2 linked regions of the Chloroflexus aurantiacus J-10-fl genome follow. The protein of the gene in region 1 binds, or shares a complex with, the protein of each later gene. Links are inferred from orthologs where the notes say so. Each region holds a gene or a part of one and is shown on either strand. Other genes may lie near its edges. The genes, in order: CAUR_RS07650 and pxpB.

Evidence for each region.
Region 2: the proteins of CAUR_RS07650 (region 1) and pxpB are in contact, whole or in part, in a crystal structure (PDB 5DUD), measured with the Escherichia coli proteins. The link is inferred for Chloroflexus aurantiacus J-10-fl from one-to-one orthologs.

Annotation. Positions count from the first base shown.
Region 1 is NC_010175.1:2,019,219-2,030,259, reverse strand. What follows is about bases 3,507-6,260. They hold CAUR_RS07650 (5-oxoprolinase subunit C family protein), read left to right. Parts: upstream 3,507-4,265; coding sequence 4,266-5,255; downstream 5,256-6,260. Other genes in these bases: CAUR_RS07640 (AfsR/SARP family transcriptional regulator), read right to left, coding at 5,877-6,260; CAUR_RS07645 (hypothetical protein), read right to left, coding at 5,379-5,777; CAUR_RS07655 (flippase), read left to right, coding at 3,507-3,912. Also shown: CAUR_RS07675 (PP2C family protein-serine/threonine phosphatase), read left to right, coding at 1-431; CAUR_RS07670 (ATP-binding protein), read left to right, coding at 428-868; CAUR_RS07665 (response regulator), read left to right, coding at 874-1,260; CAUR_RS07660 (glycosyltransferase family 2 protein), read left to right, coding at 1,418-2,386; more of CAUR_RS07655, read left to right, coding at 2,383-3,506; more of CAUR_RS07640, read right to left, coding at 6,261-9,080; CAUR_RS07635 (hypothetical protein), read left to right, coding at 9,151-9,447; fabG (3-oxoacyl-[acyl-carrier-protein] reductase), read right to left, coding at 9,580-10,323; CAUR_RS07625 (acetyl-CoA C-acyltransferase family protein), read right to left, coding at 10,412-11,041. UniProt on the Escherichia coli protein: Catalyzes the cleavage of 5-oxoproline to form L-glutamate coupled to the hydrolysis of ATP to ADP and inorganic phosphate.
Region 2 is NC_010175.1:1,817,632-1,828,861, reverse strand. Bases 3,786-6,728 are described here. They hold pxpB (5-oxoprolinase subunit PxpB), read left to right. Parts: upstream 3,786-4,906; coding sequence 4,907-5,551; downstream 5,552-6,728. Other genes in these bases: pulA (pullulanase-type alpha-1,6-glucosidase), read right to left, coding at 6,088-6,728; CAUR_RS06880 (LamB/YcsF family protein), read left to right, coding at 4,149-4,910; CAUR_RS06885 (MFS transporter), read left to right, coding at 3,786-4,141. Also shown: dihydroxyacetone kinase subunit DhaL, read right to left, coding at 1-227; CAUR_RS06895 (glycosyltransferase family 2 protein), read left to right, coding at 598-1,290; CAUR_RS21735 (hypothetical protein), read right to left, coding at 1,317-1,451; CAUR_RS06890 (glycosyltransferase), read left to right, coding at 1,704-2,984; more of CAUR_RS06885, read left to right, coding at 2,981-3,785; more of pulA, read right to left, coding at 6,729-9,639; CAUR_RS06865 (DUF1997 domain-containing protein), read right to left, coding at 9,758-10,330; CAUR_RS06860 (hypothetical protein), read left to right, coding at 10,523-10,768; proS (proline--tRNA ligase), read left to right, coding at 10,972-11,230.

The sequences.
Region 1 (11,041 bases):
ACGATTTTACCCGGATCGGCGTCTTTGCAACTATCTTTGTTGGTCAGTATGACCACAGCAATCGTGAAATTATGTATACCAATGCCGGTCATGCCCCGGTCATCTACCGGCCATGCCACGGTAAGGCAGAGTTGCTGTTAGCCGACCACACAGCAGTTGGTGTACTGCCGGTGAACAACTTTCAAAACCGTTATCTGGCGATGAGGCCGGGTGATCTGCTGATTGTTGCCACCGATGGCTTTAGCGATGCCCGCAATGCCGATGATGAACTGTTTGGGATTGATCGTCTGTTAGCGGCTGTCGATGAGCTGGCCGAACAACCGGCACGGGCAATTGCCGATGGTTTATTTAGCGTGGTTGATCGGTTTAGTGCCGGTCATCCCCAGGATGATGATCAGACAATCATCGTAATCAAAGGAGCGGCGCTGTGAGCCTGCAACACAAGGAAGTGATCCGGCTCGATCTGCCGGCCCGGTATGCCTATTTGCATCTCCTGAGCGAAACAATTGCAGAGTTGCTCCGACAGGTAGATGCAGTCAATGAAACGCTGGTATACAATATACAGCTCGCAGCCCACGAAGTCTGCACAAACATCGTTAGCCATGCCTATCACAATCGGCAAAACGGTGAGGATCGGATCAGAGTGACACTCGTCTTGCATCCACAGCCGGCTCGCCTGGAGATTGAGTTGCATGATACGGGTGATTCGTTTGATCCGGAGCTGGTACCACAACCCAATCTGGTCGAAGCCCAAATTCATGGCTATGGCCTCTTCTTAATCCGTCACTTGATGGATCACGTTGCATATACATCGCGTGCGGATGGTAACTACTGGCATTTGGTGAAGTATCTGGTATCGGGGAGATAAACGTTATGACGACAATTATGATAGTTGATGATTACGTTCCCAGCCATCGGCTGATGAGTTTTGTCCTCGAACAGTACGGTTATACAGTGGTTACCGCTATCGATGGTGTCCAGGCTTTACGTCACCTGGATACGTATGCCGTCGATCTGGTAGTCACCGATTTGACGATGCCGCGGATGGATGGCATTGAGCTGGTACGTGAAATGCGCGCCAATGAACGCTTTAGTGGTATACCGGTCATTATCGTTACCGGTAGTGTTGAAGAGCGGGATGCAGTAAAAGCAGCCGGCGTTGGAGTCAACGCCTTCCTCACCAAACCGGTCGACTCGGACGATCTGATTCACGAAGTAGAGCGGCAACTCCGCGGCGAGGCACTTCGGCGCACTGCATAAACACGGGCTGACCCGAATGGTGAACCAGCAAACGGATGCTTTGTAGCGCAGGTGACGGTCTCGTTAACTACGACTAGCCCTCATTTCAGCAAAGTGTTAACTTGTAGCCGTACACTGCTGCCGTCAACGGCGGTTAGATCAGGCGGGCAGCAATGTTATGAATACGACAACCGTAGATGTCGTGATCTCAACGTATGGGCGAGGGGCAGCGATTGATGCCACTATTGCCAGCTTACGGCGGAGTACCTATTCGCAATTCATCCTGTGGGTGCTTGATCAGAGCGAAGATGATCGAACCGAACAATGTGTACGTTCCCATGCCGAGTCTGATGAGCGTATCCGGTATGTGCGGCGACCCGTGCGTGGCATTTCGGCGACCCGTAATGCCGGCGTAGCAATGGGGAATACGCCGTACATTCTGTTTACGAATGATGACTGCGTGCTCGATCCGAACTGGATTGGCGCCCTGGTTGCAGAGCTACACGATCCGCAGACCTGGCTGGCATTCGGGGCTGTTTTACCGGGGCCGCATCAAGAGGGTGCCGATGAACTGGTGCTGGGAACGTGCAATGGTTCCCGTCATGTTTTTCAGCACAATCGCTTCAATTTAGCGTTCGGTCATGGCCATAACATGGGTGCTTGCCGTGATGCCTTTGAACGACTCGGTGGCTTTGATGAATTGATCGGCGCCGGCGCGCCGCTGGGTGCCTGGGAAGAGCGCGACCTGGGGTATCGAGCATTGAAGGCTGGTGGACGAATCGTCTTCACCCCAGAGGCAATCGCCTATCATCACCACTGGCAAAGCTGGCAAGGTGCACGACGCAGCTTTCGCGCCTACGGCATTGGTGCCGGCGCAGTTGCCGGCAAATATTTGCGCTGCGGCGATACAGGTGGCATTGTGATCCTGGCCGAATGGTTGTTTAGTCAGGGATTGCGCCAGATTGCTTCGGGAATTATCAAGTGGCATCGCCGGGATAAAGTGCTGTTGGGCCTCGATCAGCTTTATTACCCCTTCGTTGGCTTACGCAAAAGCCTGAACTACCAAATCAATCCTGAAACGTGTTGCTACATCGCACCAGATCGGGTGGCTGGTGCCGACCCATCACACAGGGGAGTTTTACCGTGAGTAGCCATGCAACCTCGCCGGCGCCGATCAGTGGCGCCCGGCTGGCCCGTAATGCCAGCGCAATGATGGCAGCACAATTGCTGACGTGGGCAATGGCGTTCCTGGTGGCCATTTTTCAGCCTCGTATTCTGGGACCGCTGGCAATCGGTCAGCTCTCTATTGCCCTCTCGATCTGGATGATCGTCGGTGTGTTGATCACCTTTGGCATGGACACCTACCTCACAAAGGCGGTGGCCCGTGAACCCCATCGTACCGGTACCCTGGTAACAACCAGTCTGCTGGTACGCACCGCTCTGTGGCTTCTCGGTTGTCTGGCCGTCTTTGGCTATGATCTGGCCGCCGTCTCTGCCGATCCGACCCAGACGGCACTGATCTGGATCATTGGTCTCATGACCCTCTTCTCGGTGTTGAGTGGTGGGCTGATTGCAACCCTGAACGGTCTGGAGCAGACGCATTATGTATCGCTGGTGACGGTGGCAAGCAAGATTGTGCTGACGGTCGTCAGCCTTGGCTTGCTTTTTGCCGGCTTTAATGTAATTTGGATCGGCTGGGCGAATGTGCTGGCAGCCGTAGTTGCTTTCCTCGGCGACGCATTTTTCCTCTTTCGCCAACACCGACCACAGTGGCGAGTTGATCTGCGAGCAGCAAAGCAAATGCTGCTCGATTCGAAACAATATCTGGTGACAGCACTAACGCTCATGGTGTATCAACAGATTGATCGGCTCTTCATCGCCATGTTTGCTTCGACCGAAGCTGTTGGCTGGTATGGCACTGCTGTCAATCTGTTCGGTACATTAATGTTCTTTCCGGTGGCAATTGGGACGGTGATCTTTCCAACTTTAACCCGCCGGTTTGCCGCCGGCCAAGAACATCTAACGATGGCGGCCCGTCCGATTTTTAACATAATGCTGGCATTGAGTATACCCATCGGTCTGGGATTGCTGGCGCTGGCCGAACCGATTGCGCTATTACTCTACGGCGAAGCATTTCGTCCAACCGGGGTGGTGCTGGCGGTGTTAGGCCTGGTCTTGATCTGCACCTACCTGAACACCGTCCTGAGCCAGTTGTTGATTGCTGCCGAGCGAACTGCGGCACTCAATGTGATCATGATCGCAGCGACGGTGGCGACGTTGCCGTTGGATTTTGTGCTGGTGCCCTGGACCGATCAGGTGTTTGGGAACGGCGCTTTGGGTGGCGCACTGGCCTACACGGTGACTGAATTAGGCATCTTGATTGCCGCAATAAAGCTGCTGCCGAGAGGCACGCTCAATGCCCAAAACTGGCGAGCAGGATTACTCACGAGCATGGCCGGGGTAGGGATGGTTCTCTCGATCTGGTGGCTACGTGACTCGACCTTCTTCTTCCTCGGTGTACCATTAGGGGCAGTCGTATACGTGGGGCTGGTACTGGCACTGCGGGCATTGCCTGACGAAGATATGACGATCATCAAAGACGCGCTGAGCAAGGTGATTGAACGTATCCCCTTCCTGCGCGGGAAATTGCGTGCGGTGCAGCCTGAGCCGTGATCCCGAAGCTCGCCTGGATAGACTAAGAGAGCATCGGGGCGATCATGTGAGTCGCGCATATGCCAACACCCGGTATCATTTACACGATACCGGGCAATTATTATTAACCCAGGTTGCTACCTTTGTCACCACAGAGGCACGGAGGACACAGAGGATAGGTATTACCTGAGTTGCAGCCTTGAGGCGTGACGTAGCGCGTCGATGGGAACTGGATTCTACCCACATCGTTCAGGCATGTACGCTGCAGGGTGTTACGCGACGTCGTGCTGTTCATCCTGGCAGTCAGCCTTGGCCTGCTCACAGAATAGGTGGCAATTTGGGTTATTATTATCAGGCTACTTTGGATTGGCCCTATGACACTCGCAACGATTGACATCATCGCCAGTGGCCCCTTGCTAACCATTCAAGATGGTGGACGGCTCACAGCCCGACGCTACGGCGTGCCACCGGGAGGGGCCATGGATCGATTCGCCCTGGTAGCAGCGAATCGTCTGACCGGCAATCTTCCAGACGCACCACTGCTCGAATTGACCGCCGGCGGGGTGAGCATGCGCTTCAACAGTGCAATGCTGATAGCGCTGACCGGTGCCGATCTCCAGGCCCGGCTCAACGAGATACCACTTGCACCATGGCAAAGCGTGGTAGCCCCGGCAGGCAGCATCCTAAACCTGGGCGGACGCCAGGGTAGCTGGGGCGGACGTGCTTATCTGGCGATAGCCGGCGATCTCGAAGCTGAGTGGGCGGTTGGTGGTGCAGGCACCTGTCTTGCCGGTGGATTTGGCGGGTATCAGGGCCGCGCATTACGGGCTGGCGATCAGATCAAGGTCCGGACTCGCGCATTAAATGGAGAGAATGGATACCGTTGGTGGCCGACAGATCGGCGTCCACCGTACTGCGCCCACCCCTGCCTGCGCGTCCTCCCCGGCCCGCAACGTGATCTGCTGCCAACGGCCTGGGAGTCGCTCCTTTCACAAGACTTTCAGCTCGATCAGGCTGCCAGCCGCCAGGGGTATCGCCTGAGCGGAGCGACCCTTCCAGTTCATCACCTGTCACTACCCTCATTTGGCGTTATACCGGGCGCAATCCAATTACCGCCCGATGGTCGACCCATTTTGTTGATGGCCGATGCCCAAACGACCGGTGGTTATCCGGTGATTGCGGTGGTTATCGGTGCCGACCTGCCGCTGGCTGCACAACTCTTGCCGAACGACCGACTACGTTTTGCTGAAACTGACCTGGCTACGGCCCAGGCAGCATGGGCCGAACAGACCATGTGGCTCGCCGCCGGTCCCGCCGATGACGAGGATATCCAGCTACTTGCCCAGGCCGGAGCATTGGGGTGACACTGGTGAATTGTGTTTTTCTGTAGGGGCGGGTTTGGAACCCGCCCCTACAGCCCCTCTCGCCCCGACGGCCAACCGGTGACACTGGACGCGCGGCGATATGCGTGGCTCATCAGACCTGCGCTATGCCATCATCGCAATCATCACATTACTGAGCACCAACACCAGAATGATGCCAAGTGCCGATGGCGCTGCCCAGCGCCCGAGACGGGCAAAGGGGCTGCGGGCACCAATCAACAGATGGGCAACGACGGCGGTAGCAAAACCAAGCAGTGGGTGGAGGATAAAGGGGAAGCTGAGAAAATAGTCTACACCGGCAAAAATACCAACCAGCCAGTAGATCAGACCTAGTGTCACCTGAATATCGATCAACACCGGGAAGATGCGTGCCACCGGACTACGAGGTGCGTTCGGGCGATAGGTGAAGGCAAGGTAGATGGCTGCGGCAACTATCAGAACCGACAACACCTCGCGACCGAAGATCGCGTGAATGGAACGAATGGTGGCAAAGATTGGGTCCATAACATCATGCTCCTTAGACGAAGGGAATCAGGCACTGTCTTCTCTTCGACAGCGCTGATACATTCAGCAAATTCATCGTACAAATTATCACAAAGGTTGTCAAATCGGCTCGTTTTGCCGGATACGATGGTAGAGGGCTTCTGTTTCGGGGAGAGGCTCTATCCCTAATTCCTCGCGTAACGCCTGCACACAGCGCGTATAAGAACGTATCGCCTGTGACCGACTTCCGGCCCGTGCATGTGCTCGCATTAGCAGTTGATACGCCTCTTCATAACCCCGGTCACGCCGGAGCACCTGTTCGGCGATTTGAATGGCTTCGTTATGCCGTCCCTCGGCACTCAATTGTTCGCCATACGCGACCGCCGTTGCCAGATACCGGGCCAGAAGTCGTTCGCGCTCCTCAATCGTCCAGGGATCGTACAATGCTTCGGCAAGATAGTCGCCGCGATAGAGTTGTAATGCGGCCTGTGCACTGCGACGAGCAAAATCCGGATCGGTACTTGTCAATGCGCCACTGGCCCGTAGCTCAAATTCATCCACATCAATCCACGCCCCAAAAGAAGGGGCAAAGCTGTACGCCAGCCCCTGCCGACGGATGAAGAAAGGGGGAACACGGGGCGGACGATGCGGTTCGAGCGCAGCATTCAATGTATTCAGCGTCACCTTGAACTGACGTTCAGCAGCCTCCAGATCGGCGTCAGGCCAGAGCCAGGCGCAAATCTGTTCGCGTTGCACCCAATTGCCGCGCATGGTTAACAGAAGCTGAAAGAGCTGCTTCGCTTTTTCGCGTTGCCACTCGCGGGCCTGAATCTCCTGATTCCCGCGCCAGACCCGGAATGCTCCCAGCATCTGTACCCGCAATGTAAATCCTGGATGATAGTCATCGACCGTATCATCAGCAGCAATGGAAGGAAAACCCTGGCGGAGCAGGTACATGGCGGTATCTCGATGTACCGGCATCGAGCGCGCCCGTAAGAGCAATGGTACCAGCGCAGCAATATCGCGCGGGCCAAAGAGGCTGGGTCCAATCAAGACACTTTCGTAACCATATTCGACGGCCTCGCGTATTACTTGATCAACAAGCTGATCAACCTCTGTTGTCCGTCCGGCCCGTAACGCAGCCAGCGCGCGCCAGAGATGAACGAGAAACAGGCCAAACGTATCACGACCGGTCTGAAAGCGTTTCTCGGCCTGATCAAGCCATTCGTAGCCGCGCGGATCATCGGCCATCAGCGTCACACTTCCCAGCGCGAGCAAGATGAGCGCAGCGACCCATTCATCACCAGCCGAGGCGGCCAGGAGCAATCCTTCGCGTGCATCGGCTTCAGCACGCGCCAGATCACCGGCGTGGCCGTGCAACAACGTCAATCCCAGGTAACCCTCAGCCCGGGTCCGTGGAACACTCACTTGTTGCAGCAGGCGCAAGCCCCGGCTGTAATGCTGACGTGCGATCTGCTCGTCGCTACGGGCAATCACCTGATAGGCGTGGCCGAGGCGTAATTCAGCAATCGCTTCGGTCACCGGATTATGACTCTGTTGAGCTTCGCTGAGCATACGGTGTGCAAAGGCCAGGGCCTGGGGGCCAATACCGAGGAGTGCATGTATCAGTGCCAGCAACAGCAGCGGCTCACGATGGGCTGAGGCACGAACCAGCGGGCGCTCCATCCAAAGACGCTCTTCGAGCAATTGGCGAGCTTCACGCAACCGCCCGGATCGTAGCAATAAGCGTGGTTGCAGGGATTCGACTCGTGCCTGATAGACATCTGTTAATCTGTACGCCTCGGCCATCCTGTACGCAGCACGTTCCAGGCGCTGCCCAATATCGACACGACCGCGGTTTGCCCAATTTTCGGCCTGCATCAATAGCAACTCAATGCGTTCGGCACCAAACTGGCGTGGCAGTAGTTTCAGGGCACGGCGCAGCAAATCGGTAGCTGGCGCCGGCTGTACTGTATCAAGATAGATCGCAGCCTGGCCTCGCAGACAACGAGCCTGACCGAAACGATCACTCACGGCAGCAAAGGCGCGTTCAGCCCGCCGATACGCAGCCAGTGCTGCTTCCAGTCGATTCAGTTGATGAAACGCTGCGGCTTGAATCTCGATCAATTCAGGCGACTCATCACCGGACAGAGCCAGGCGTCGCATCCAATCTAACACTGCCTCGGCCCGCCGTTCGGCCAGGAGTTTGCGCGCAAGCGGGAGAAAGGTTGCCACTGCGGCCGGATCGCCAGCCGCAATCTGGTGGTACAGCGCGCTTTCGTGATCGCCACGTTGCTGGAAGTAGATCGCCGCCTGGCGATGGAGCTGGGGCCATTCTGGATCAGCAGCAGCTTTGCGGGCCAGCCATGCGGCAATGATAGGTTGAAACTGCACTCCCCGTTCACCAAATGGCGTAACAAACAAACGCCGACGTTGCAATTCGGCAATCAGTTGTGAGGCATTCAGGGATGGATCAAGAGCGCTACAAGCATCGGCATCGATCCAGCGCAAACCGGCGCTACGTTGCAGACAACGACGCAGCAGCGGCGGCAACGGTGCAAACACCTCGCGTTCGAGATACTCATCCAGCATTGGTGATGGCTGATCACGCAAGCCAAGCGCACGCCGCCAATCGGTGGCATCAAGGGCAATGCGCAAAGCCAATGCCCACCCGCCACTAAGCGAAATCAGTTCATCGAGGTCGGTCGGCGCTGAACGACCTGCCTGATGCCAGAGCGCCATCGCCTCTTCAGCCTGAAAAGCAAGGTCAGCAGGTTCTATCAACAACACTTCGCCGCGTAGCCGCGCTGTCGCAATCAACGGTGAAACCGGCTCGCTTCTACCCGCCAGCACCAGATGGAGACGAGGTGGCTGGGCACCGATCAAGCGCTCAATTAACGCCCGTAGATCCGGTCGTTCGTCGATCAGATGAGCATCATCGATTACCAGTAACGTCTCATCATCAAGTTCGCTGGTTAATACATTGATCAGGGCATCAATAGTCGCGGGCGGATTGTCGGTATCGAAAGCAACAACTCGACTTAGTGCAGCAACCAGGTGGCGGAGCAGGCTGGCGGGATCATCACTCGCATCGGCACGACACCAGGCAGCCGGCCAGCCGCCATGGGTTGCCAGCATTGCCAGCGCCACCGTCTTCCCGCTACCGGGTGGTGCCACAACTATCGTGAGTGGCGCTTCGAGGGAAACCGCCAGACGTTGTTCGACGCGGCTCCGCCGTATACGGTGCAACGGCGCCGGCGGTGGTAGCAGACGAGGTCGTAAGAGATATTCGTTATACTCACCTGTAACCGCTTGTGATACCATGATAGCGGCAGAGATCGTATATATGTAACCCGATTCTTAATACGTCCTATTGTACACAAGGTCAGATACAATGTCGAACAACGAAGAACGCCATCAACCAGGCAATGATCAATCGGTCACACCGGACATAACCGACCCAATGTTTCAATCGATTCGGGCGTGGAATGAACTCCTCGCCGCCAGTACGGATATGGCATTTGATTTAGTGCTGAAACATTGGGACTACAGTCGTAGTCTGCGTCATTCGACTGAACAGGCCGTTGCTGACGCGATTCGCACCCAGCAACGCTTGAGCCAGGAGATGATGCAGGCGTGGCAGGGATACGTGGGTGATATTCAAACCATCATCCAGCGCATGCGGAAATAAAACGTAGCGCTGTCATCTGACAGACCATCTGACAAATTTCGATGAGCCAGCGAGGGCGGAAGCTATACTTCCGCCCTTCGTGTGAATCGCTGCTCTATCCGACAGAGCGCTCAGCTTCAGCGCCCTCACAGTTTACATATACACACCGCCGTTAACATTGATCTGCTGGCCGGTGATATAGTCACCATCGGCGGCCAGGAAGACCACGGCTTTGGCAATCTCTTCGGGTAGACCAAACCGCCCCATTGGAATACGAGCCTTGATCTGCTCCTGAATCTGCTCTGGTACCTTAGCCAGCATATCGGTCACTGTAAAGCCAGGCGCCAGGGCATTCACTGTGATGTTATACTTCGCCAGTTCAAGAGCTGCGGTTTTGGTGAAGGCGATGATACCACCCTTCGACGCCGCATAGTTGGCCTGACCAAAATTACCTGCCTGACCGACAAATGAGCTGATATTGATAATACGGCCGTACTTCTGCTCCATCATCGTCTGCATTACGGCCGTCGTGCAGTAGTAGACGCTGTTGAGATTATTTTGAATGACGGTGCTCCAATCCTCATCGGTCAGTTTGCGCAGGGTGCGGTCGCGGGTAATACCGGCGTTATTCACCAGAATATCAACTCGTCCCCAGCGATCAATCACTTCCTGCACCATACGGCGAGCCTCATCAGCCTGGCTCACATTTGCCCGTATCGGCATTGCTTCGCCACCATTGGCGACAATAGTATCTACCACCTCTTGTGCTGCGGCCTCACTACTATTGTAGTTGACAGCAACTTTGGCGCCCTCTGCGGCCAACGCCAGCGCAATTGCCCGTCCAATCCCCCGCGAAGCGCCGGTAACAATTGCAACCCGGCCGGTTAACTTGCCCATTCCTACCTCCAAAACGTGCGATTTTTGTTCCTGGAGCCGGCAACACCAACGCTGGGTGCCGGCTCGTAGCCTCACAATTGTAGCACACCTACATTCGCTCGAAGATCGCAGCAATCCCCTGCCCACCACCGATACACATCGTGACCAGGGCATAACGGCCACCGGTGCGGTGTAGTTCGTGAATTGCTTTGACGGTCAAAATACAGCCGGTGGCGCCAATCGGGTGACCGAGGGAGATACCACTACCATTGGGATTCGTGCGATCAGGCGGCAACTCCAGATCGCGGATCACAGCCAGCGCCTGCGCTGCAAAAGCTTCGTTGACCTCGAAAAGATCAATATCACTGATGCGCAAGCCGGTGCGCTCAAGCAGGCGTCGTACAGCCGGTACCGGGCCAATCCCCATATACTTTGGCTCAACGGCTGCGTGGCTGTAACCGACCAGACGCGCCAGCGGCTTGTAGCCACGCCGCTCAGCGGTGGCCCGATCCATCAGCACTACCGCCGCTGCTGCATCATTGATGCTCGAAGCATTGCCGGCCGTCACCGAACCATCCTTCAGAAACACCGGGCGGAGCTTGGCCAGCTTGTCGATGGTCGTATCGCGGCGTACCCCTTCATCAACCATGAATTGGGCGGTACCACCCTTGACCTTAATCTCAACCGGCACGATCTGATTGGCGAAACGTCCTTCGTCAATCGCCCGCGCTGCGCGCAT
Region 2 (11,230 bases), 200 kb from region 1 along the record:
ACTGTCGAGACAATCGTCATTCCGGTCGTCTTGAGCACGGTGCCGATGTCTTTGTCGGCAACGGTGGGCAGGCGGGAAAGCACCGCAGCGAATCCACGATCAAGGTTTGCGCCATGATCGGCATCACCAATTGCTGCATCCAGTGCAGTTAGCTCGTCACGATGAGCATGAATAATTTCCGCCGCCGCTGTCAAGAAGTGCGTGACGTGTTCTACTGTGATTGGCATCGTTGCCTCGCTCGTAGTTGCATCATGCGCGCTGGTCTGCAAACCGCGCATGCTAGATCATCTAGATCATGACGTCGTACCCGCATCATACCACGGATACACCAATGCTTGCGCGGCAGTAGGCTGGCGAACGAACTTGCCTTTTTCTATGCTAGGGCATGACAGGTGCTAAATCAAGATCCGATGCCTTCGTTCACCGTTCATTTTCGTTTCAATTCTGAAACATTTCAGGCGATCAGTGCCGTTTTGCTCATTTCTGTCAGTGGAGACCACGTATTTACCTCTTGCTGCTATAATAGCTGCTATGGCTGTCTGAGGTCTTTCCTCGGTTGTATCAAACACCGATTTCTGTATGAACCATCATCTTCCAATGAAACGTCCATTGCTTTCAGTTATTATTCCCTGTTATAACGAAGCTGCTACCCTTCCGCTGATCCTTAATCAGGTTGAAGCTGTTAATCTCGATAAAGAGATTATCATCGTTGATGATCACTCTACCGACGAGACACCGGCCATTCTGGAAGAGCTACGTCGTTCTCGTCCCCATATTACTGTCATCCGTCACCCTCACAATCGCGGCAAGGGCGCAGCAGTGCGTAGTGGTCTGGCGCATGCCCGTGGTGAGATTACTATCGTGCAGGATGCCGATCTGGAGTATGATCCCCAGGATTATTACGAACTGGTCAAGCCAATTGCCTCCGGTCGCGTTGATGTCGTCTTCGGCAGCCGTTTTCTTGGTCGCCATACCGGTATGTATTTCTGGAATGCGCTGGGGAATAAGTTTTTAACCTTCCTGACCAATTTTTTGTTTAATTGCTGGATCTCCGATATGGAGACCTGCTACAAGGTGGTACGAACCGATATTTTGCGTGATTTGCGGTTGGAAAGTGATGATTTTCGGATTGAGCCGGAGATTGCAGCGAAGGTTCTGCGCCGAGGTTATCGCATTTATGAAGTGCCGGTGAGCTATTTGGGGCGTACTTATGAAGAGGGAAAGAAGATGAAGCCTATTCAAGGGTTTTACGCGATTTTTGCCCTCTTTAAGTATCGGTTTTGGTGGTAACCTCAACGACCAGTTGGGGGCAGAAATCATTTATCACCTTTTGGTGTTTCGTCGAGGAGAAAACGCTTCTGGCTTCGCTTGCCATCGCTCTCTTCCCATACGACCGGCGTGTAGGGTAGAGGCGTGGTGCGCCCTGCACCTATGACGACACTCACGGTCATGCCACATCGTTCATACCAGTTGAAGATGATGTTCCGTGATGGTTTGTACACAGGTTTCGAACAGGATGAACCCCGCTTTTCCTCCCCGCCGGGTCATGCCGCCACCAGTTTTTCTGCCAATACTTGTGCAATCAGATAATTTGTGATACAACACTCGAGAAAGGCAGGTTTTGTACCTGCTTACTATTCCGCTGAGGGGCGGGCGGTACGGGTTTTCCGATACGCTCGCTTTTCATTCGTTATGAGGAATCCATGCGAGTGGCAATGTTGAGTGTGCATAGTAGTCCGCTGGCCCGGTTGGGTGGTAAAGAAGCGGGCGGGATGAATGTCTACGTGCGCGAGCTGGCCCGTGAATTGGGGCAGCGGGGGATACTGGTTGATATTTTTACCCGTAGTCAAGACCGCGATACGCCAATGATTGTTCCTCTGAGCCGTGGTGTGCGGCTGATTAGCCTGCACGCCGGCCCGGCAGCACCTTACGATAAGAACCTGCTCTTGACCTATCTGCCGGAGTTTGTCAGCCGGGTACGCTGTTTTGCCGATGGTGAAGATTTGAGTTACGATCTCATCCATAGCCATTACTGGCTGTCAGGTGAGGCTGCTCTACGCCTGCGGCGGGTCTGGCGGGCGCCGGTGGTGCACATGTTTCACACTCTGGGCGCTATGAAGAACAGTGTCGCCCGCTCCGAGGAAGAGGTGGAAACGAAGCGTCGGATTGCAATTGAGCGGCGGTTAATGCGCGAGGTTGATGCAGTGGTTGCGGCAACACCGCTTGATCGAGCGCAGATGGTCTGGCATTATGGTGCCGATACCGGGCGAATTCGGGTCATTCCGTGCGGGGTTGATTTGCGTCGCTTTCAACCGGGGGATCGCACTGCGGCACGGGCGGCATTGGGCATTTCGGCAGACGCGATCCTTCTGGTGTGTGTGGGGCGGATGGAACCACTGAAGGGGATGGATGCCCTGATTCGGGCGGCGGCGCGGTTGCTCGCCGACCATCCAGAGTGGCGTGATCGCTTGCAGGTGGTGCTGATCGGTGGTGAAGACGAGACTCAGGCCACACTGTGGAATGGTGAACAGCGCCGTCTCGATCATTTGCGCCGTACCCTGGGCGTGCAAGATCAGGTCGTGTTTGCCGGTGCCCAACCCCAGGAACGTCTACCGCTCTATTACGTGGCTGCCGATGTGGTGGCTGCTCCCTCGCATTATGAGTCGTTTGGGCTGGCTGCCCTCGAAGCACTGGCCTGCGGTGCAGCGGTCGTCGCCTCTAACGTCGGTGGATTGGCATTGACGATTGAAGATCGCCATAGCGGGTTGCTCTTCCCGCCCGATAATGATGCTGCGTTAGCTGCCCAGATTGAACGTGTTCTGACCGACGCAGAGCTGGCTGCACGTCTGCGTTCGGCTGCGGTACAGCGTGCAGCCGAGTATAGCTGGCCGACCATTGCGCGTCGCATTGCTGCGCTTTATGATGAATTGACTGCCGCAAATGCAGCGAATTGGGCGGTACGGCGATTGGTACGGGTGTCGTGAAACCATCATTGGCTTTATTGATAGTAGGCGCTCTTTACCTGGGTGTGGGCTGGATGTTGTCGGCTATCGGGCCGAGTCTTCCTGGCCTTGCAGCTCAGGTCGGGCGTGAAGTGACCGATCTGGGCGCTGTGTTTACGGCGTTTTCCCTGGGTGGCGTGCTGGCTTCTGTAGGCGTCGGTTCGGCCATCCAGCGCTGGGGGATGCGTCCCGTGATTGCAATTGGTGCTGCGCTGATGGGTGGCGGCATGCTGGCACTCGGTTTCAGTCCGGTTCTGATTGGGATGTTGCTTGGGGCCGGTATGGCCGGTTTTGGTTACGGCGGTATGCTGGCCGGCGGGAACCTGCTAATCGCACGCCTGTACCATGGCGCTGCCGGTGCCTTGAATGCCCTGAATCTGTTCTTTAGTGTTGGTTCAATTGGCGGCCCTTTGCTGGTTGCGCTGATGTTGACACTTGTCGACCGTCCCCAGGCTGCCATCTGGATCGGCGCACTGCTCATGCTGGCTCTGGTCTGGCCGGCCACCCAATTGCGTGAGCCGACGCAGGCCCCCTCCGCCCAGATGGCCGGGCCGCCACGCTGGCTGGCAGCCGTGATGTGTGGGTTGCTGATGTTTACCTACATCGGTACCGAAATCGGCATTGGTGGTTGGATTGCGCTGATTCTCGAACGCGGTGGTGGTCTGGCTGCGCCGATTGCAGCCCTGGGCAGTAGTCTGTTCTGGGGGATGTTGACCGCCGGGCGCATGGCGGCCATCTTTTGGGGAGATCGCCTGGGTGCGTTGCGTATGCTGCTCTTGTGTCTGATCGGTCTTGGCTCCGGTGGTTTGCTGTTAGTCATCGGTGTTAATCAGGTCGCTTTAGCACTGGTTGCAGTTGCGCTGATGGGGCTATCGTGTGGCCCGATCTTCCCTACGACGATGCTGTTGATCACACAGTCTGCTGGTCGTAGTGCGGCTGCGCTGAGTGTTGCGCTGACCATCGGTACCGGTGGTGGGTTGTTTCTGCCGGCACTCTTTGGTCAACTGATCGGCTGGTTTGGCCCGGTGAGTGGCGCAATTCTGGTTGTGGTTGATGCCGGTGTGATGCTATTGCTGCTGCTTGTGGCACGACATGGGATGAAACGGGTGCCGAGAATTGCCGAGGCACCAGTAGGGTAGCGAAGCGATGTTGACGATTGATATCAACTGCGATTGTGGTGAGAGTTACGGCGCTTTTCAGGTCGGTGACGACGATGGTATACTGCCGTTTGTCAGTTCGGCAAATGTCGCCTGTGGCGGTCATGCCGGTGATCCGATGGTGATGCGGCGCACTGTCCGGCGTTGCCGTGATCTGGGGGTGGCGGTTGGTGCTCATCCTTCCTACCCCGATCTGTACGGCTTTGGCCGCCGGGTATTACCGCTAACACCGGATGAGATCGAGGCGTGGGTGCTGACTCAGATCGGTTCTTTAGCCGCAATTGCCCGCTCGGAAAAGGTTGAATTGCGCCATGTGAAGCCTCACGGTGCGCTCTACAATGTGGCCGCCCGCGACCTTACCGTGGCGATGGCGATTGCCCGTGCCGTGGCTGCCTTCAGCCGTGAACTGGCTCTGGTTGGATTGGCCGGCTCGTTGCTGATCACCGCCGGCCACGAAGTCGGCGTGCCGGTGCTGGCAGAGGCTTTTGCCGACCGTACCTACGAAGCCGATGGTACGTTGCGCAACCGGCATCATCCCGATGCCCTGATTATCGATCCGGCAGCATGTCTGGCCCAGACACTGCATATTATTCGCGATGGTGCGGTCAGAGCCGTTGATGGCACACTCGTGCCATTACAGGCCGCCACAATTTGTATCCACGGCGATACACCGGGTGCCGCGCTGCGAGCAGCAACGATCCGTCAGGGTCTGGCTGCCGCAGGCATCACCGTACAGGCGCCACAACGATGAGCGGACGGGTAGATCCATTTGGCGAAGCAGCGTTCCTGGTGCGCTGGCCGACCGATCTGGCCGGCGCAGGGGCACCGCTGGCCGCAATGGCTGCACTCCAATCCGATCCACCCCCCGGTTTGATCGATCTGGTGCCGGCAATTGACTCGCTACTGGTCTGTTTCGATCCGTTGATCGCCAATCGTGATCTTCTTGCCGCCCGTCTGGCCGATCTGGCTGCACATCCACCCTTAACCGCGATGCCCGTCGGACGTGAGGTGGTTATTCCGGTGCGTTACGGCGGCGATGAGGGGCCTGATCTCCACGAGGTCGCTGCCCAATCCGGGTTGTCACCGGATGAGGTAGTGGCCTTACATACCGGTACCGTACAGCGTGTGCTGATGATCGGTTTTGCTCCGGGCTACCCTTATCTGGGCTGGTTACCGCCAGCCCTTCATCTGCCACGGCGGGCAACGCCGCGCCTGGCAGTTCCCGCCGGATCGGTGGCAATTGCTGCCGGTATGACCGGTATCTATCCGACAAAGTTGCCCGGCGGCTGGCATATCATCGGTCGCACCGGCCTGCGATTGTTCAATCCGACTGCTGATCCACCGACGCTGTTGCAACCGGGTGATCGGGTGCGCTTTGTGCGAGAAGAGTGACCAACGCCGGTATTGGGCATCCTCTTCGCCAGTGTATCTTCGGGTAGGGGCATGGCATGCCGTGTCCCTACCGCATCAGGTTGATCTGGATTTGCACCAACACCTGGGAGCGCACGCCTCCGGTGCGCACGGGCATCGCCGCCTTGCCCCAACACCCGACAGCGAGATCAATCCGGCATCAGTGTTCCCGCTCCCAGCGGGGGCGGGTGAGGGTGGGGGCGAGTCAGTATGCCCTGGGAGCGCGTGCCTCCGGCGCGCACAGGCATCGCCCCCTCGCTGGGAGCGCGCGCCTCCGGTGCGCACGGGCATTGCCGCCTTGCCCCAACACCCGACAGCGAGATCAATCCGGCATCAGTGTTCCCGCTCCCAGCGGGGGCGGGTGAGGGTGGGGGCGAGTCAGTATGCCCTGGGAGCGCACGCCTCCGGCGCGCTAATCGCCCCCATGAACCAATACCCGAGTTTGAGCAAGCGTTGACATAAAGACGAAGAGACGCACCATCACGGTGCGTCTCAGATACTTCCGTCACCGCTCAGAACTACCGTGCGCCGCCACGACGCCGGGCAACGAATATCCCGGCCCCAACCAGCGCAATAACGACGAGCACAATCCACAACCAGACCGGCGCCCCGCCTCCCTGTGCGGCAGGTGCTGGCGTGGTCGGCGCCGTCGCCTCCGTGCTGGCGGTTGGCGCCGGCTCCACCGCTACTGTCGGCGTCGGCTCAGGGGCGGGGGCAGGTACCAACGGTCGCGGCCCAACAAAGACCGCCGTGGTGCGTCCGGGCACGCTGAAGGTGCCGTCGGCGGTATAGCGCGATTGCGTGACCCGCTCATCGCTCGATGCGACCTGAACGTCGTGTAAGGACAGATCGCCATTTGCCAGTTCGGGGATGGTAATCGTCACTGTCTCAGGCCGGGCATTGAACAAGACCACCACCTGCCCGATGTTCGGATCGAGTCGGCTTGGGCCATTATCACTGATGCTCATGACGATTAGACCGGGAATCTGATCAGGCCCGTTATTGAAGAACGAAACCATGCGCTCGACCTCGGCAGCCGTGCGCAGACGGAAGAGAGGTGTACTGCGCCGGATGCGGAGCATCTCGCGGAAGTGTTCATACGTCGCCTGCATCAGGCTGGCGTCCGGTTTGAGTGCCGGGTTGGCCAGCAATGGCGCCATGATCGGCCAGTTGCTCTGGTTGTCCCAGGCCGGGGGCAGACCGGAGCCAAAAGTATTCTCCTGACCACGCCAGTCAATCCGGTTGAACCAGTCCGATGAGTTGTAGCTGTTGCGGTCGAGCGATTTCGAGCGCAGCAGTTCATCACCGGCGTGGAAGAAGGGAATACCCTGCGCCAGCGCAGTCAGTGAGAGACCGAGTTGGGCCATTCGTGCTCGCTCGGCGATAGGTGTACCGGCTGCGGCCTTGAGTTGTACCGCATCAAACAGCGTTTCGTTGTCGTGGGCTGAAACGTAGACAATCTGCTCTTGCGGATCAAGCGTGTAGCCGCCGGCTGCGCCACGGTACTTGATCTGCTCACCGGGTACGAGACGACCTTCGTAATTGATCATCCGGTAGGTCTTCAGGTTACCGGCCAGGCCAAGTTTGATCAAATCGGTCTCAGCCAGCAGTTTGACCCGCTGCGCATCCGGTGTCCCTTGCGGGAAATCACTCGGATCGGTAGCCAGACCGGAAATGAACCCCTGGAGCCGTGGATCGTCGAAGGGACCACCGCCACGGGCTGCGTCGCGGAGGCGGTCTGAGAAGGTACCGATACCGGTACCGGCCATGTTGAATTGGGTAGCGTTAATACCACGGGCATTATTGGCGACTTCACCAAAATTCCAACCTTCGCCGTAGATGATGATTGATTTGCCATCAACCCCATCGCGCTCTAAGGTCAGCGCATCGAGTGCTGCGCGCACCGCCAGCATGTTGTCCTTCATGTGATGGCCCATCAGATCGAAGCGGAAGCCATCAACTTTGTAATACTTCGCCCACAGCACCACCGAGTCGATCATCAACTTCTCCATCATGCGATGCTCGGTCGCCGTGTTCGCACAACAGGTGGAAGTCGTGACATTGCCGTCACCGTCGAGTCGGTGATAGTAGCCGGGCACGATACGATCAAGGACTGAGCGAGGATTCTGACCACTGGCGTTGGTGTGGTTGTAGACAACATCCATCACGACGCGCAGGCCAGTTTCATTCAGCGCCTGCACCATCTCGCGAAACTCAAGCGTGCGCTGTGGCCCATCAGGATTGGTGCTGTAACTTCCCTCCGGTACTGAGTAGTGGAAGGGATCGTACCCCCAGTTAAAACCATCAAGATCACGGATTGGCTCGATCAATGCCTGTTGTTCAGGTGAATCGGGTGGGAGTGCCCGAAGCTGGTCGTAGGGTAAGGGCACCTGCTGCTCACGAATCTCTTCGATAGTGGCAATGTCAAATACCGGCAAGAGGTGAACATGGGTGACACCCGCGTCGGCGAGTTCGGCCAGATGGCGCATCCCTACACTGTCACGAACGGTGAAAGCGCGGAACGTACCACGCAGGTCAGCCGGAACACTCTCGTCGAGAATGCTGAAGTCACGCACATGCAACTCGTAGAGAACCACATCCTCCGGCGCTTCCAGCGGTGGCTTGCGCAGTGTCTCCCAGCCCGGCGGTTGTAATGCCGGATCGTTCAGATCGATAATCTGGCTGCGGGTACTGTTGGCGCTCAGCGCCACCGAATAGGGATCGGTCACCAGGTTGGTCACCACCCGCCCGGCAGCCGGTACGTAGACATCCACCTCAAACAAATAATATTGACCGATCCAGCTCGCTTCACCGCGAATACTCCAGACGCCGGTCGTGGCGTCGAGCGTCATTGGCAGCACCACTGCCCGCGTATCCGGTTGGGAATCGGCAAAGCGGTGCAGCCGCACCTGACGGGCCGTTGGGGCCCAGACCCGGATTGTCGGCAGGCCATCTTCAATCGTGACCCCTAGCGGGCCATCGTAGGGGAAGAGAGCATCAAGAGCACCGGGGATCTGGACGCGCGTGGCATCAAGTGGCTGCCCATTTTCATCGTACATCGCCACCACCAACTGACCACGGGTCAGCCCGATCAAACGTGCCCGGTCGAGTGGTGGCAGCTTGAACGCGCTAAATCCTGCCAGGTGGGGAAACTTCTTCAGCGCTTCGCCAGGTCCAGCCGGCGAGAAGGTGAGATCGATCCGCTGACCACCAACCACCCCTTCGGGGGTCAGTTTCAGATTACCGCCTGGATCGCTGAACAAGGCATACTGATAACGTGGCGTGCCGATCACATTCCAGACAATCGTATCGGCATCAACCCAATAGGCACGGGCACGCGAAATATCGCCTTTAGGTGCCCCAGCAGTTGAAATCGTCACTTCGCCACTCCCTGCGTTATAGCCGATATAGACCTCACCACCTTCGGCAACGGTAATGGCAAAAGGCGGTCCACCGGCGCCCCCCTCACCAATTGCGCCGTCAAGCGTCTCACCGATAGCCAGCCGGAGCTGGTAATCACCGGCAGGGATACGGTTGGTAGTAAACGTATACAATCCGTCACCATCAGGGTCTTGCAACCACGAGCCAAGACAGGTTGGATCGTTGGCCGTCGCACACCCGAGGGCCGTCTGAAACTCCCCAACCGCCACAATAATCGGCGTATTGATGCTATCGGTGACCCAATGCGTCTTGTGATCGTAGATAAAGCGCACGCTGGTTGGGGCCGGTACCTGTAAGGGAATGTTTGGCCCATCACGGCGCGCATTCAGACCATAATTTTCAGCCCAACTGTCGTTGAGGGCAACTTTGTATTCGTAGGCGCCGGCAGGCAAATCGAACCGGGCGCTCCAGAGGTCTACTGCCGGATCGTAGGTCAGATAGGTGATACTACACGATGGTTGCCAGTCGCCGGGACACCCCAGGACACTCTGGATGGTACCGGGAATAGTGACCGTTTTCGGGTCGGGTGTATTTTGGGCGGCGACCGGAAAACTGGCCAGTGACCAGCAGATCAATAGCAGAACCGACAGTGCTGACAAGAAGCGTCGCGGCCAGACAGGGAGCCACATAGTCGTCCTCTACAGATAGTTGAATGCGGAACTATTTGTGGATAGTATAGCACAACATTGGCGAGCCGCGACAGGACATCGGCTCGCCTTAAAGCAATGCTTGAGAGAGGTATTATGGCTACTCGTTGCCGATCCAGGCGTGAAAATCGATATCGACGGCCCGCGAAAAACCACTAATCATATGGTTCATCTTGTGTTCCATTGCCCGCTCGCCAATTGCCTGCAACACACTGCCGGGCATAAACCAGAGCACCTTTGGCACCGGGATGGTCATTGCCAGTTCAACCGTATATTCGACATCGGTACCGTGGGCATGGGGATAAAACACGGCCTCAGCAAAGAGCTGACCTGGGAAGACAAAACCACTAAGGTCAATCGGCGGACCATCATCAACCGGCATAATCCGAATCAGGCGATGAGGCTCGAATGCAGCAGCCACATCGAAGTAGCCGGCCATCGCATGGCCGTGGCCATCAGTTGCTCCGACGATCAAGCGGTAGCGGTTAGGGCCATAGGTGAGGACATCAATCACATCGGGGAGCAGACTGAAGACAGCCGGCACATCGCAGAAGTATTCATAAGCGAGATCGAGCGGCCCCCGAAAACGAAAGAGGTGTACCGCAGCACCACTGAGATCGACGGCCCGGCGCTGCTCTTCGTTGGTTACAGAGGGTGTGTAGGGCGCCGACATAGACGCTCCTTGTGGTCGGGGTTTGTGAACCGACACAACTTTCATATATGACATCAATTACCGCCAGTATAGCATCTCTGTGCGCCTTGTGCAAGTGTAAACCGGATTGACGTTTTGCTTTTTACGTAATAGAATACAACCAGAACCGCAATGACAGTTCGCAGCCGGGCTGGCCGCAGGAAGGAGCGATCCATGTCAGTGAAAGAGAGCGGCGGCATCTTTGGCATGATGTTCCGCGAAGTAGGTTTCTTCTGGGAACAGGTTTGGAATTGGGCAGAAGAGCAGGCCAAAGCTGATCGCGAACAGGAGAAGATTGATCAGCAGCGTCGCCTGGCCGAAGCGCAGGCTCGTTTGCTCGAACAGATTCGCCTGGCCAAAGAAGCCGGACTTGATGTTGACCGAATTATGGCAACGATCCAGCAGGAATTGAAGAAGTAGTCGGCCTTCCCATACGATATAAATACAGGTGTTTTCAAAGCAACTGACGGCGGTGACCATCTGGTCACCGCCTTATTATGGTGTGCAGTTCCCGTATGCCAACAAAACCGCTTTGCAATGAGTTTTGCCATATCAGCTATAATAGAGGGAGTATGAATAGAATGTAACGCCTACAGCATATCATCATCAGCCCGAGGAACGGCATGCCAAAAGAGGTTATTACCCAACGGAGTGTTGATTACAACCAGTGGTACCTCGATATTGTGCGGGAAGCTGATCTGGCCGAGGTTGCCGAAGTTGTCCGTGGTTGTATCGTCGTTAAGGCCCACGGCTGGGCGATCTGGGAATTGATGCAGCGTGCACTCGATGATCGGATCAAGGCAACCGGTCATGCCAACGTGCAGTTCCCTCTGCTCATCCCCAAGAGCTTTATTATGAAAGAGGCCGAGCACGTCGAGGGCT